2 regions of the Candidatus Enterococcus lowellii genome follow, and region 1 is predicted to be linked to the other one. Evidence: predicted binding sites of a transcription regulator. Region 1 holds the regulator's gene; the other holds the start of a gene.

Region 1 (7,681 bases):
TTTGAAAAAATCCTTTGAAAAAATGTTTATTTTCATCTCTTCAATCCAGAAGAAAAAGCCAAAGCGGATGACTTTGGCTTTTCACAAGTAACGAGGTTAGTCGTTATCTACTTCTTCAAAATCGGCATCAACCACATCATCTGCGCCACCTTGAGCAGCATTAGGATCTTGTTGTGCTTGTTGTTGAGCGGCTTGTTCATACAATTTAACTGTTAAGTTTTGTACGATTTCATTCAACGCATCACGTTTTGTTTTCATTTCTTCAATGTTGTTCGCTTCAACAGCCGCTTTTAATTCATCACGTGCATCTTCAGCTTTTTTCACTTCGTCGGCATCTACTTTACCTTCTAGCTCTTTCAATGTTTTATCAACAGTGAATAGTAAAGCATCTACATCATTACGTAAATCAACTTCTTCTTTACGAGCTTTATCTGCTTCTGCATTTGCTTCAGCATCTTTCACCATACGTTCGATTTCATCATCTGATAAACCAGAAGAAGATTTAATCGTAATAGTTTGTTCTTTTTGAGTTCCTAAATCTTTCGCAGAAACATTTACAATACCGTTTTTGTCGATATCAAAAGTTACTTCGATTTGAGGAATTCCACGTGGTGCTGGTGGAATATCCGTTAATTGGAATCTTCCAAGTGTTTTGTTATCTGCAGCCATTGGACGTTCACCTTGTAATACATGGATGTCTACGGCTGGTTGATTATCAGCTGCTGTTGAGAATACTTGAGATTTGCTTGTTGGGATTGTTGTATTACGATCAATTAATTTTGTAAATACGCCACCCATTGTTTCAATACCTAATGAAAGTGGTGTTACATCAAGTAATACGACATCTTTAACATCACCAGTGATAACCCCACCTTGAATCGCAGCACCCATTGCTACTACTTCATCAGGGTTTACTGATTTGTTAGGTTCTTTGCTAGTTTCTTTACGGACAGCTTCTACAACTGCAGGAATACGTGTAGAACCACCAACCAAGATAACTTCATCAATTTCAGATTGAGAAATACCAGCATCTTTTAATGCTTGACGTACAGGAACTTTTGTACGTTCTACTAAATCTGCAGTTAATTCATCAAATTTTGCACGAGTTAATGTTAATTCTAAGTGTAATGGACCAGCATCGCCAGCTGTAATAAATGGTAAGCTAATTTGTGTACTTGTTACACCTGATAAATCTTTTTTCGCTTTTTCAGCGGCATCTTTCAAACGTTGAACAGCCATTTTATCTTTACTTAAGTCAATGCCGTTTTCTTTTTTGAATTCTGCTACCATATAATCGATGATTTTGTTATCAAAGTCATCTCCACCTAGGTTATTATCACCAGCTGTTGATAATACATCAAAGACACCGTCGCCTAATTCAAGGATAGATACGTCAAATGTACCACCACCAAGGTCAAATACTAATACTTTTTCGTCACGGTCGGTTTTATCTAAACCATAAGCTAAGGCTGCTGCAGTTGGTTCGTTAACAATACGTTCAACTTCTAAACCAGCAATTTTACCAGCGTCTTTAGTTGCTTGACGTTGTGAGTCATTGAAATAAGCAGGTACAGTGATAACTGCTTTTTCAACTTTTTCACCTAAATAATCTTCTGCAAAACCTTTGATGTATTGTAAGATCATTGCTGAGATTTCTTGTGGTGTATATGTTTTACCTTCTACTTCTACTTTATAACCAGCTTCACCAATATGACGTTTGATTGATGAAATTGTGTTAGGATTTGTCACTGCTTGACGTTTAGCTACTTCACCGACTTGAATTTCACCATTTTTGAAAGAGACTACAGATGGTGTTGTACGATTACCTTCTGGATTTGTAATAATTTTAGCTTCTCCGCCTTCTAATACAGAAACAGCTGAGTTTGTTGTACCTAAGTCAATACCAATAATTTTGCTCATATTAAAGATCTCCTTTGTGTATTCATTTCAATTAAATTATCAAATTTTATTATTGTGCCACAACAACCATACTTGCACGTAAAACGCGATCATGTAGTTTATAGCCTTTTTGTAAGACTTCTACAATCGTATCTGACGGATAGTCATCTGATGCAGGCACAGTTTGTACAGCTTGATGTAGATTTGGATCAAAAGCAACTCCAGTAGCTGGAATTTCTTCAATACCTTCTTCTTTCAAAGCTTGGCGTAAACTTTCTAATACCATTTCCACACCTTTTTTCAAACTGATACTTTGTTCATCAGTTACTTCCGCGTTCATCGCACGTTCTAGATTGTCAATGGCAGGTAATAATTTTTTACCTAAATCTTGTGAACGATATTTTTGTAACAATTCTCTTTCGTTGCGATTACGGTTCGTAATGTTTGCGATTTCAGCGCGCGCACGTAAGAATTTGTCTTCAGTTTCTTCTAATTGTTTTTTCAGTTCATCGGCTTCAGAAACAACTTCTGTTTCCTCTGTCGATTCTTCTTCGTTTGTTTCCATTACTTCTTCAATAATTTCTTCAGAAGTTTTTTCTTGTTCTGACAATGGACTAACTTCCCTTCTATTTGAAATCATGCTATTGATTAACTAGCTAATTAACCGAATCTAACGACCGGTAATAATTAACCAACGTTAAAGCTAATTCCTGGCGAAATACATCGACTAAACCAAACATTTTCGAATAAGGCATACTCGTAGGCCCTAATAAAGCAATGGTTCCTTTTCCGTGTCCTTCAATGTCATAACTTGCCTGAATCATACTCATATTATTCAATAGGTTGTCCCCAAGTTCGGAGCCAATTCGAATTTGAATGGCGCCATCGCGTGGTGCTAACAATTGGTTTAAGTTTTCTGAATTCTTCATAAATGAATACATTGACTTAAATTGTTCCACGTCTTGGTTGTGTTCGAAGTTCAATAAATTCATCCGTCCACCGACAAAAACCTTCTCTTCAAAAATATGATTTAACATGCCATCAAATAAATCCAGAACACCATCAGTCGTTTGAAAATATTTATGCAGAATCATCGGAATTTCAGTTCGTAAACGATGATAAACATTCATCAGGGGTTGCCCAATCAATTTATCATTAATGATACGAACCATTTTTTCAAGGTCATCACTACTTAAGTTTTTCGGAATTGAAAAGACTTGGCTTTCCACATTTCCTTTGTCTGTGACAATAATTGCAATGACTTGGCGATTGTTTAAAGGAACAATTCGAAAACCCGTTAGCCTTCGATCCTTTACATCTGGTCCAAGCGACAATGCCGTATAACTTGTCAAGGTAGATAAAATATTGGCAGACTGTTGAATAATTTCATTAATCTCGTGAAATTCTTTGCCAAAAGACTGCCTAATCAGTGCAACATCTTCGTTACCTACTTTCGAAGGTGTCAATAGGTGATCGACATAATACCGATAACCAGTCATCGAAGGAACTCGACCAGAAGAAGAATGTGTTTTAGCAAGTAATCCATAATCTTCAAGCGTCTTCATCTCATTACGAATCGTCGCTGAACTTGCTTCGATGCCATCCTCCATTAATTTTTTCGAGCCAACTGGCTGGCCTAAATTTGTATAATTTTGGATGATCAGACGCAAGATATTTTCTTGTCTTTCTGTTAACAAATTTATCACCTCTTGATTAGCACTCTTGTCTATCAAGTGCTAACTACATGTATAAATATATCATATTTAAAATAGAAGTCAAGAAGAAACTCTCAAAAATTAGCACTCTTCTAGACAGAGTGCTAATTTTCTTTTTGACTAAATTAAAGACTTCTACATATCGCCTCTTATATAAAATATGGTACACTGTTTTTCGAATACAATCGATCACAGAACCTGTGATACTGGAGGAAACACATTTATGTTTGAAGAAACACCCCAAGTTAAAAATACATCGGCATATATCCATATTCCCTTTTGCGAACACATTTGCTACTATTGTGATTTCAATAAAGTTTTTTTAGAAGGGCAACCTGTGGACGAATACATTCAACTACTTTTAAAAGAAATTGAACTAACGTTGCAAGTCCATCCTACCGATCAATCTGAAACAATTTACATTGGAGGTGGGACGCCCACTTCTTTATCTGCCACACAATTAGATGTTTTATTAACCGGTATTCATCACTTGTTGCCAACCAACACAACGAAAGAGTTTACGGTTGAAGCTAATCCAGGTGATTTAACTGAAGAAAAATTACAAGTCATGAAACATCATGGTGTCAATCGTTTATCTATGGGTGTGCAGACCTTTAACAATCGTTTATTAAAAAAGATTGGTCGTAAACATACGGCAGAAGATGTGTATGAAACAATTCGCGTTCTTGAAAAAAATCAGTTTGATAATGTCAGCATTGATTTGATCTACGCTTTACCTGGACAAACGTTGGAAGATTTTCGCGATACGCTACATCGCGCCATTGAATTGGGTTTGCCTCACTACTCAATGTATTCATTGATTTTAGAAAATAAAACTCAATTTATGAACTGGGTACGACAAGGCCGCTTAGAACTCCCTTCACAAGAAGTTGAAAGTCAAATGTTTGAAGAAGCGATCGAAGCCATGGAAAAATCTGGTCATCGTCAATATGAAGTCAGTAACTTTGCTGCTGTAGGCAAAGAATCACAGCATAATCTCGTGTATTGGAATAATGAAAATTATTATGGTTTCGGTGCAGGTGCCAGTGGCTATTTGAAAAATGAGCGCTATAAAAACTTTGGACCGATTCAACATTATTTACGCCCTTTACGCGACAACCAATTACCAATTGTTGAAACAGAGCTGTTAACTAAAGAAAATCAAATTGAAGAAGAGATGTTTTTGGGACTGAGAAAATTAGAAGGTATTTCTCAAAAATATTTTGCTGAGAAATTTAATGTTTCATTTATGGATGTCTACGGTAAAATTTTACCTGAATTAATAGAAAAAAATTGGCTGGTGGTCAATAATGATCGCATACAATTGACGCAGCAAGGTCTTTTTATAGGAAATGAAGTTTTTGAAAAATTTTTACTACCTAAGTAACTGACTGAAAAAAGGATTTCTTTTTCAATTAATTTTTGCTAGAATGTAGCTTATCATGGCTCTACAAAGGGGAAAACAGATGATTACAACTATTTTTTTTGATTTAGATGATACATTATTATGGGACAAACATAGTATTAAAACTGCATTTCAAGAAACTTGTAAAACAGTTGCCACAATTGATTCAAAAGTATTAGAGAACGCGGTTAGAGAAGAAGCAACAAAATTATATCAAAGCTACCCTACGTATGCATTCACGCAAATGATTGGTATTAATCCTTTTGAAGGGTTATGGGGAACCTTCGATGATCCTGGAGAAGAATTTCAACAAATGCATCAATTAATCCATACCTATCAAGTGGACGCTTGGACAAATGGTTTAAAAGCTTGTGGTATTGAGGATTTAGCTTTAGGAAAACAATTGGCACAACAATTTGTTGTAGAGCGTAAAAAACATCCGTTCGTCTATTCAGATACTTTTACGGTATTAGACCAATTAAAAGAAAAATATCAACTTGTACTAGTGACAAATGGCTCACCTTCTTTGCAACGAACAAAGCTAGCAATTACACCCGAAATTGCGCCTTATTTTGCGCATATTATTATTTCAGGTGAAGTTGGGGTTGGTAAACCCGATCCTAAAATTTTTGAATTTGCACTTGAGACAGCTAATGCATCCCCAGAGCAATCAATTATGATAGGCGATAATTTAATGACAGATATTTTAGGTTCGAATCGTACGAACATGTCAAATATTTGGATTAATCATCATCAACAAACACCGGTTACTGTGCAGCCTACTTATGAAGTTGCTTCATTAAAAGAAATTTTACCGATAATTGAACAAGTGTAACGTAAGTAAAAACAAGAGAAAAATATCCGAACGATTTAGAATGAGTAGCGCTAATCCTGCTAGACTACAGGAGCACACTCTCTCGTTCGGATATTTTACTGTTAAATAGACCTATTTCATCGCTTTTTTTGCTTATACTATAAAAAAGAATTAAGAAAAAGCATCTCTTAGGCTCCCAATTTATCTAATTGCTTAATTATCCAGTATAGTATACTTAGTAGGAGGTGTTTTTTATCTTAAAACGAACTTTTTATTTTCTCTGTATAGTCGCCTTATTGTTTTTTACACGGGCCTTTTGGTTTGATTTGTTTACGGAAGGAACACAGCTTGTTCAACATTCTGTTTCTCAATTAATAACAAATGAGGAATCAACACCCCCACCTTTAGAATTATCCCAACCCGAATCTCAAACTTTTTCAGTTGGTAATATTGAAATTGGAGACAGCCAACAAGAGGTCGAAGCCATGTACGGTACTGCTCTTAATCAAACACAAAATGAATATGGCACCCAATGGGCAAGCTATCATCAAAATTATCAAAATTTTATGATGGTTGCATATGACCAAGACAATATTGTTCGAGGGTTGTTTACCAATCAAGAATTACTTGCTTCCACTCTGGATATTCAAATGGGGACTACTAAACAAACCATCCGTGATTTGCTGGGAGAACCAGAAGAGTCTATTCGTAAAGGACTCTATAATTATCTAATCAACAGTGAAGGTGAATATGATGTGTATCAAATAGACAATAATTTCATCACCTTCTTTTATGATTTGCATGACGGTGACAAACTCACTGCTATTCAAATTATTGAACAGCAATTAGAATTAAATAAAAATTATCTTTATGCAAGTCAAACAACTGAACTACAAACTGGTTTCGAGAGACAATTATTTGATTTGACGAATGCTTCTCGTGTTAAACGAGGATTATCTGTTTTAAATTGGTCGGATCAAGCGCAAGAAACTGGACGCAAGCATAGCAAAGACATGGCTGATAATAATTATTTTGACCATATGAATCTACAAGGACAATCTCCCTTCGATCGTATGAATGAGGATCAAATTTCTTATACATTAGCTGGCGAAAATCTGGCGTATGGTCAAGCAAGCAGTATCTTTGCGCATCAAGGCTTATTAAATTCAGAAGGTCATCGTAAAAATATTTTAAATAATGGCTTTGAAAATCTAGGCATTGGCGTTTCTTTTAACGAAGAGAATCAGCCTTATTTTACAGAATTGTTCTACAAATAAAAAAACAAGTCTTTTACTTTATTCAAAGTAAAGGCTTATTTTTTTGAGTTAGCTAATTTAGCGCATTATTACACTTCGTAAAATTCTGCAATTCTTTTATTTTCAGAATTTTCTATATTATTAATGTTCATTTTTTGTTATGATAATTAATAGTTATAGGAGGTGCGGGAAATTGAAAACGTTTTGGTTAGGTATAAATATTTTATGGTCTATTCTATTTGTTGTTGCAATTGGATATATTTTCTTTCAAAAAACAGACACTTTTGATACAATCCAAACAATTGAACTTCGACTAATTTCGTTCATTCTTATTTTTGTCCTCTTTCTGTTTGTTTTTCTTTGCCAACTTACTTGGGGGGTCAGTCTTAAAAAACAACAGAAAAAACGAAAGAAGGATTGATACGCTGTAATTAGCAATCAATCCTTCTTCTTAATTTAAGTCAAAATAAGTGCGTGTGTCGCATTCATCTTGTTTTAATTGTTTAATTAAACTTTCAGCTCCATCAAAAGCAACTTGGCCTCGTAAAAAATGATTCCAACGCACAGAGACTTGTTCACCGTAGATATCTTC
Region 2 (7,681 bases), 1.1 Mb from region 1:
AAATTCAGGTTTGAAATATGTTGAAGGCGAAGACCGAGAAAAAATTATGTATCAAGCGGCACATTACGAATTAGTTGCTAGTGCGAAAGCTGTTGAAATTGGTCATCGAATCAATCCTGATTTTCAAATTGGCTGCATGATTGCAATGGTGCCAATCTATCCATATTCTTGCGCACCAAAAGATATGATGGCCGCAACAGTAGCCATGCAACGTCGTTATTGGTTCACGGATGTTCATTGTAAAGGCGAATATCCAAGTTATATCGATGCTTATTTTGAACGCAAAGAGTATCAATTAGACCGAACAAAAGAAGACTTAGACTTATTGAAAAAAGGCACAGTTGACTATATTGGTTTTAGTTATTACATGTCATTTGCGATTAAAGACAGCGGGAAAGCACCAACCTTTGATTATGATGAAGCTCGTGATTTGGTGCGAAACCCGAATGTAGAGGCTTCTGATTGGGGCTGGCAAATTGATCCAATGGGCTTGCGTTATGCGATGAATTGGTTTAATGAACGCTATGAACGCCCATTGTTTATTGTTGAAAATGGCTTTGGTGCAATTGACGAAATCGATTCTGTAACGAATCGAGTAGAAGACGACTACCGGATTGCTTACTTGAAAGCTCATATTGAAGCGATGAAGGAAGCTGTGGAATACGACGGAATTGATTTGCTGGGGTACACACCTTGGGGGTTTATCGATTTAGTTTCTGCGGGAACTGGGGAAATGAAAAAACGCTATGGCTTTATTTATGTTGATAAAGACAACGAAGGTCAAGGAACGTTAGCTCGCAGTAAGAAAAAATCATTTGATTGGTACCAAAACGTTATTGCAACGAATGGAGAAGAACTATAAAAAAACCGTCTAGTGTTGAAGCTAGACGGTTTTTTTATTTGGGAAGTTCTATTGATTGTAAAAGTATATTGGCAATAACAACTAAGGTATTCATCCCCACATGCGCTAAAATAGAAGTCCAGATTTTTCCAGTGTTGTAATAGAGTAGACTAAAGAAAAATCCTAAGGCGAAATACAATAACAAATGCCCATCTTGATGAATGAGTGCAAATAAGAACGAGCTGATACTAATTGCTAACCACACATTCAGATATTTTTCAAGAAAACCAGTGATAGCACGACGGAAGACAAATTCTTCCATGATAGGTCCGCCAATCATCACCGCAATGGCAAAAAGAGGTTGCTGTAAAACAATTTGAATAATATTTTGCGTATTTTCAGAAGCAACCTCTTGTCCAAATAATTGTTCGATTTGTAAGACGATATTTTGTAAAAAGATGGCTACAAAAATTCCGCCTAATCCAAATGCAATGACTTTTAACCAATTGCTTTCTTTTCTTTCGAAAGATAGCCATTCATTTTGTTGTAAATATAAGATAACTAAGACAGCTGCTCCTAAAAGATACGCAATCATCGTGGCAAATACTTGATTAGTTGCGGGTAAGAAAGCAGGCGAGAAAAAAGCAGCTGCATAAAATAAAATCGTTAATACACTATATTTTTTTGTGGACATAGAATTCTCCTCTCGTTTATTTACTATTATAACAAAAATAGTGCAGGACAAGTTGTTAAGAAGGAGAGACTTATTTAACCAATTTTGACTTTTATAAAAAAATAATTCAAAAGACTTGCATTCTAGAATGAAAATAAGTAATATTAGTTTTGTAAGTTAGCACTCGATATATGAGAGTGCTAATGACAGCAAATCATAGAGATTAGAAATTAATTGGAGGGATTTATCGTGTTAAAACCATTAGGTGATCGTGTATTGATCGAAGTCGCAAAAGAAGAAGAAAAAACTGTCGGAGGACTTGTTTTAGCATCTGCAGCAAAAGAAAGACCGCAAACAGGAACGGTTGTCGCTGTTGGTGAAGGCCGCGTCTTAGATAATGGGGAACTAGCAGCTGTACCAGTTAAAGTTGGTGACACTGTTTTATTTGAAAAATATGCTGGTTCAGAAGTGAAATACGACGGTAAAGAATATCTGATTTTTTCAGCAAAAGATATTGTTGCAATCGTAGAATAATCAAATAAACATACGCAGTATAAAAAAACTTTGAGGTGAAAAAAATCATGGCAAAAGATATTAAATTCGCAGAAGACGCTCGTTCAGCAATGCTACGAGGTGTAGATAAATTAGCAGATACAGTAAAAGTAACATTAGGCCCTAAAGGTCGTAACGTTGTTTTAGAAAAATCATATGGTTCTCCATTGATTACCAATGATGGGGTAACAATTGCTAAAGAAATCGAATTAGAAGATCATTTTGAAAATATGGGTGCAAAATTAGTTTCTGAAGTTGCCTCTAAAACAAATGATATTGCAGGTGACGGTACAACTACAGCTACTGTTTTAACACAAGCAATTGTTCGCGAAGGTTTGAAAAACGTTACTGCTGGCGCAAATCCATTAGGTATTCGTCGTGGGATTGAATTAGCAACAAAAGCTGCAGTTGAAGAATTACACAATATCTCTTCTATTGTTGACTCTAAAGAAGCAATTGCGCAAGTAGCGGCTGTTTCTTCAGGTAGTGAACAAGTTGGCGAGTATATCGCTGATGCGATGGAAAGAGTTGGTAACGATGGTGTTATCACAATTGAAGAATCAAAAGGAATTGAAACTGAATTAGATGTTGTAGAAGGTATGCAATTTGATCGTGGTTACTTATCTCAATATATGGTAACAAATAACGATAAAATGGAAGCAGAACTAGAAAATCCATACATCTTGATTACAGATAAAAAAATCTCAAACATTCAAGATATCTTGCCGCTATTAGAACAAATTTTACAACAATCAAAACCATTATTAATTATTGCAGACGATGTAGATGGCGAAGCTTTACCAACATTAGTCTTGAATAAAATTCGTGGAACATTTAACGTCGTTGCGGTAAAAGCACCAGGTTTTGGTGACCGTCGTAAAGCAATGTTAGAAGATATTGCTATTTTAACTGGTGGTACAGTGATTACTGAAGATTTAGGTTTAGATTTGAAAGATGCAACAATTGATACTTTAGGTCAAGCAAGCAAAGTAGTTGTTGATAAAGACAATACAACAATCGTTGAAGGTTCTGGTACAAAAGAAGCCATTGAAGCACGTGTTCAAGTTATTAAAAACCAAATTACTGAAACAACTTCTGATTTCGATCGTGAAAAATTACAAGAACGTTTAGCGAAATTAGCTGGTGGTGTAGCAGTAATTAAAGTTGGTGCACCAACTGAAACAGAATTAAAAGAACTAAAACTACGCATTGAAGACGCATTGAATGCTACACGTGCCGCTGTAGAAGAAGGCATGGTTTCTGGTGGTGGGACAGCTTTAGTGAATGTTATCAATAAAGTTGCTGCTCTTGAAGCAGATGGTGATGCTGCAACTGGTATCCGTATTGTTTTACGTGCGTTAGAAGAACCTGTACGCCAAATTGCTGAAAATGCTGGTTATGAAGGTTCAGTAATTATTGACCGCTTGAAAAATGCTGAATTAGGTATTGGTTTCAATGCTGCAACAGGTGAATGGGTAAACATGTTAGATGCTGGAATCGTTGACCCTACAAAAGTAACTCGTTCAGCGTTACAAAATGCCGCTTCGGTAGCTGCATTATTATTAACAACTGAAGCAGTTGTTGCTGATAAACCAGAACCAGCTGCACCAGCAGCGCCAGCAATGGATCCATCAATGATGGGCGGTATGATGTAAAAACGAACGACAATCCCTGTTTTAAAAGGGATTGTCGTTTTATTTTTGTTCTATATCATCTGAAAGAAGCAAAACTTGGCAGTTTATTTAAACACTGGTTTACTTGTTTTTTCATTACATAAGTATAAAAATGCAATGTTGTACTTGCATCCATAGCTCTTCATCCATTCAAACATAAAAATCGAGAATAGCCCTCTATTTTAAGGAAATGTATCCATGATAGGATAAAAAAGATTTATTTAAGGAATTTTAAATCAAGTGTAAATAACATGGCTATAAATGTAATAGCGTATAGAGCTTTAGAAATTACAAAAGAAGTCACCCTCAAATAGTAATAAGCTTGGATTTAAAACTAATGCTATAACTAGAATCATAGATACAACAATAAAAATATCATCCCATTTTTTAATAATAGATTACTCCTCAATGAAATAGTTCTTACCTACATTGATAATCCTAGCATTGATTTGTAAGCAATCACTTTTAGCTTAAACGTCGTAAATCAATGCTTGAACGTTAAATTTTTTTAGCAGATGAATCTGTGTGTTTAATTGAACAGGTACTGAAAAATACTGCCTAGTCTTTCAAATTCGCTAAAAAAGTCTTATTAAATAACCTAAATAATATTATAAAATTATGTGAAGAGGAAATTTTAGCGGAACCTGAAATTACTGTGGATGATTTATAGAGACAATCGATAAGTTGCCAGGGTTTATAAATTAATTTAAATATTTTAGAAAAATTAAATGAATTTTTTTAATAAATCCAGATAACGAGCGCTATTAAATCAGTTTTTTACTATAATTTTTATTTTTTTTTAATAAAAAAACAAAAAATATATTCAATCAAGCTAGTCCTAAAATTGCTTTTCTGAAAGGTGCTTGCTAAAATAAGAGAAGAATTGAACGAACTAGAAGAAATGATTCAAAACTGGTGGTAGATGAATGATTAAAGACAATATAATAAATACACAGGCAATGAATTCATTAGGAAGTTGTCAAATTAAACTAATTTTTGATTTAGAAAATAGTGTGGTCGATTTCCGATTACAAGCTATGAATGAAAGCTTTGCAAAAATGTTACATTGGAAACAAGAACAAATCGGAGAAAAACTTTCGTCACTTCTTAAAGAATTTCCTCATGAAGAAAAAATTTGGTTGTCTTTATGTAATTATGCAATTCGCTATAATAAAACACACGAATTAACTTGTTTTATAGCAAGTGCTAATGAATATTTTACAATGAGTGCGATGCCATTAAATAACAAACAAATGGTTTTGTTTTTACGATTAGCTGATGAACAACTAGCACTACAAAAAGAAACAGAATCACGGATGGAAATAGTGCGTATTGTAGAGCCATTATTTGAAAGTCAAAATTATGCCTTAGCATTACTAGAATTTAATGAAGGCATATATCGCTATGTAAAAAGCAATGAGTTATACATGCAATTGACGGGGTTAAAAGATTTAAACGCAGAACCGCTTTCGACAGTTTTCAAAACGGATTTGCGACAAAAAATAGAAGGTTATTTGGATGAAGCAATTCAGAAAAATCGTTTGGTTCAATATGAACGGAGCTATGAAGTAGGTGAGCGAAACTTTACTTTACATACAGAACTAACACCTATCTTTAGTACTTATGGGATTCCGTATATTTTGTCTTACAGTAAAGATGTTTCAGAAGTAAATAAAGTAAAAAAAGAAAATCAGCAACTAAGTAAAAGGTTACGAGCAATGTTTGACCAACATGCGGCAATCAAAATCATTTTTGATGTGAAAACTGAGCAAATTTTATCCGTGAATCCTTCTGCCTGTGATTTTTATGGATATACAGAAGAGGAATTTTTAAAGCTTCGACTATCAGATATTAATGAATTATGGATTGATGAGTTTTACAAAAACTACAATAATAAAGGGCGAGGAAATACATTATTAAGTTCAGTACCCCAAACGTTAAAAAATGGTGAAAAACGTTTATTAGATGTCTATTGTAGCCCGATATGGGATGGGAGTGAACATATCCACTATGTCATTGCATATGATGTGACTGATCGAGAAAATTTACGTCAAAAATTAATACACGAGGAAGAGTTGTTACGAATTACCTTACAATCGATTGGTGATGGTGTGATTGCAATGAATGAGCAAGGCAACATTACTAGTTTTAATGATGAAGCAGCCAAAATTACTGGGTGGCAAAGTCAAGAGGTTCTAGGTAAACCGTTTGAAGATATCTTCACTATTTATGATGAGAAGACGCATGAAAAAATTGATTTCAAAGATAACGCGATGTTCTATAAAGACTCACAAGTTAAATTCGAGCACACCGCATTATTATTAACGAAAGACTCTCGTTGGCTACCAATTACTAAAAGTGAAGCGCCAATTAAAGATCAAAATAATGACTATCAAGGCGTAGTGATTGTTTTTCGAGATGTGCAAAGAGAATTGGAACATATTCAACAAATTGAGTTTTTAAGTTATCGTGATCCGATTACAAAATTGTATAATCGTCATTATATAGAAGAGCATTTTGATTGTTTTAGTCAACCAAGTAACTTCCCGATTACTGTAGTGATGGCGGATGTCAATGGCTTGAAATTGACGAATGATGTGTTTGGTCATAAAGCAGGTGACGAATTATTAAAAGAAATCGCATCGGTTTTTAACGGTGTCTTTTCTGAAGAACATATTATTTCTCGATGGGGTGGCGATGAATTTATGATGATTTTACCGAAGACAGAATTGGTAGCAGCAGAGGAAATGGTGCAAAAGATTCGCCAAATGCCAATCACTGTTCCAGGTATTGCTGGGATCAAAGCTAGCGTATCTTTAGGTTTTGCGACAATCACAAGTCCTACCAAAACAATTATAGAAGCAATGAATGAGGCAGAAGAATATATGTATCATCAAAAATTACTTGATGGCAAAAGTTATCGTCATGCTATTATTAACAGCTTATTAGCGACATTATATGAAAAAAGCAATGAAACCGAAGAGCATTCTCATCGTTTGGTTCAATATTGCCATGCGATTGGGAAAAAGATGAAACTCACTTCGAATGAACTAAATGAATTAGACCTATTGTGTTTACTCCATGATATTGGTAAAGTGGGAATAGATCCGAATGTATTAAATAAACCAGGAAGATTGACTGACAGTGAATGGCGAGAAATGAAGCGTCATGCAGAAATCGGTTATCGTATTGCCCAAGCGACACCAGAATTAGCCCCCTTTGCTCATTTGATTTTAGCGCATCATGAGCGTTGGGACGGACAAGGATATCCACGCCAATTATCAAAATGTGAAATTCCACTTGCATGTCGCATTTTAGCAGTTGCTGATTCATACGATGCGATGACTAATGATCGAGTTTATCGGAAAGCTTTGTCAAGAGAAGCGGCAATCGAAGAAATTCGTGTCAATGCCGGAACGCAATTTGACCCTGCTGTAGTAGACGTTTTCCTGAGTATATTAACCGATGAAGAGTGAGAAAGGGATAGAGCATGAATATTGTATTTTCAGATGTGGACGGTACGTTTCAAGATTTTGGTCAGACGGTACCACCCATTAACTTAGCTGCGGTTCGAGCACTCCATGATCAAGGCGATCATTTTGTTTTTGTAACAGGAAGAGGTTATGAATTAGCACAAGAATTATTAACAACAACTAATCTTCCATGCGACATTATTTTTGGTAATGGTGCAGGAATTAAGTTAGAAAATGAAGAACCACGATTGAGAAATTGTCTCGACCATCAAGTGTGTTTAGAGCTTTTAGCTCGTTTAGAATCCGAAAATACATTTTATTTTATTCATACGGACCAAGGTGTCTTTGTGAACACGATTACGCGTTACCACACGCATTTTGAAGACTTGCATGTCAAATTCGAAGCAGAATTAGGAACGATTGGTGCCGAGATAATGGACTATAAAGAAGTCTATTTTACAAAAGAATG

The links. Region 1 encodes HrcA, which represses chaperone genes, less so after heat shock. Its sites were predicted from a motif close to TTAGCACTCNNNNNNNNNGAGTGCTAA; they were not measured.
Region 2: the regulator HrcA is predicted to act here: its motif matches at 1,692-1,718, upstream of groES (co-chaperone GroES).

Annotation. Positions count from the first base shown of each region.
Region 1 is NZ_CP147251.1:2,323,758-2,331,438, forward strand. It holds gene dnaK (molecular chaperone DnaK) at 97-1,920, opposite strand; gene grpE (nucleotide exchange factor GrpE) at 1,970-2,464, opposite strand; gene hrcA (heat-inducible transcriptional repressor HrcA) at 2,556-3,596, opposite strand; gene hemW (radical SAM family heme chaperone HemW) at 3,838-5,001, shown strand; gene DOK78_RS11305 (HAD family hydrolase) at 5,081-5,854, shown strand; gene DOK78_RS11310 (CAP domain-containing protein) at 6,130-7,110, shown strand; gene DOK78_RS15800 (DUF3923 family protein) at 7,250-7,510, shown strand; gene ribF (riboflavin biosynthesis protein RibF) at 7,541-7,681, opposite strand, start outside.
Region 2 is NZ_CP147251.1:1,196,130-1,203,810, forward strand. It holds gene DOK78_RS05825 (6-phospho-beta-glucosidase) at 1-862, shown strand, start outside; gene DOK78_RS05830 (CPBP family intramembrane glutamic endopeptidase) at 897-1,535, opposite strand; gene groES (co-chaperone GroES) at 1,764-2,048, shown strand; gene groL (chaperonin GroEL) at 2,096-3,721, shown strand; gene DOK78_RS05845 (HD domain-containing phosphohydrolase) at 4,666-7,215, shown strand; gene DOK78_RS05850 (HAD-IIB family hydrolase) at 7,230-7,681, shown strand, end outside.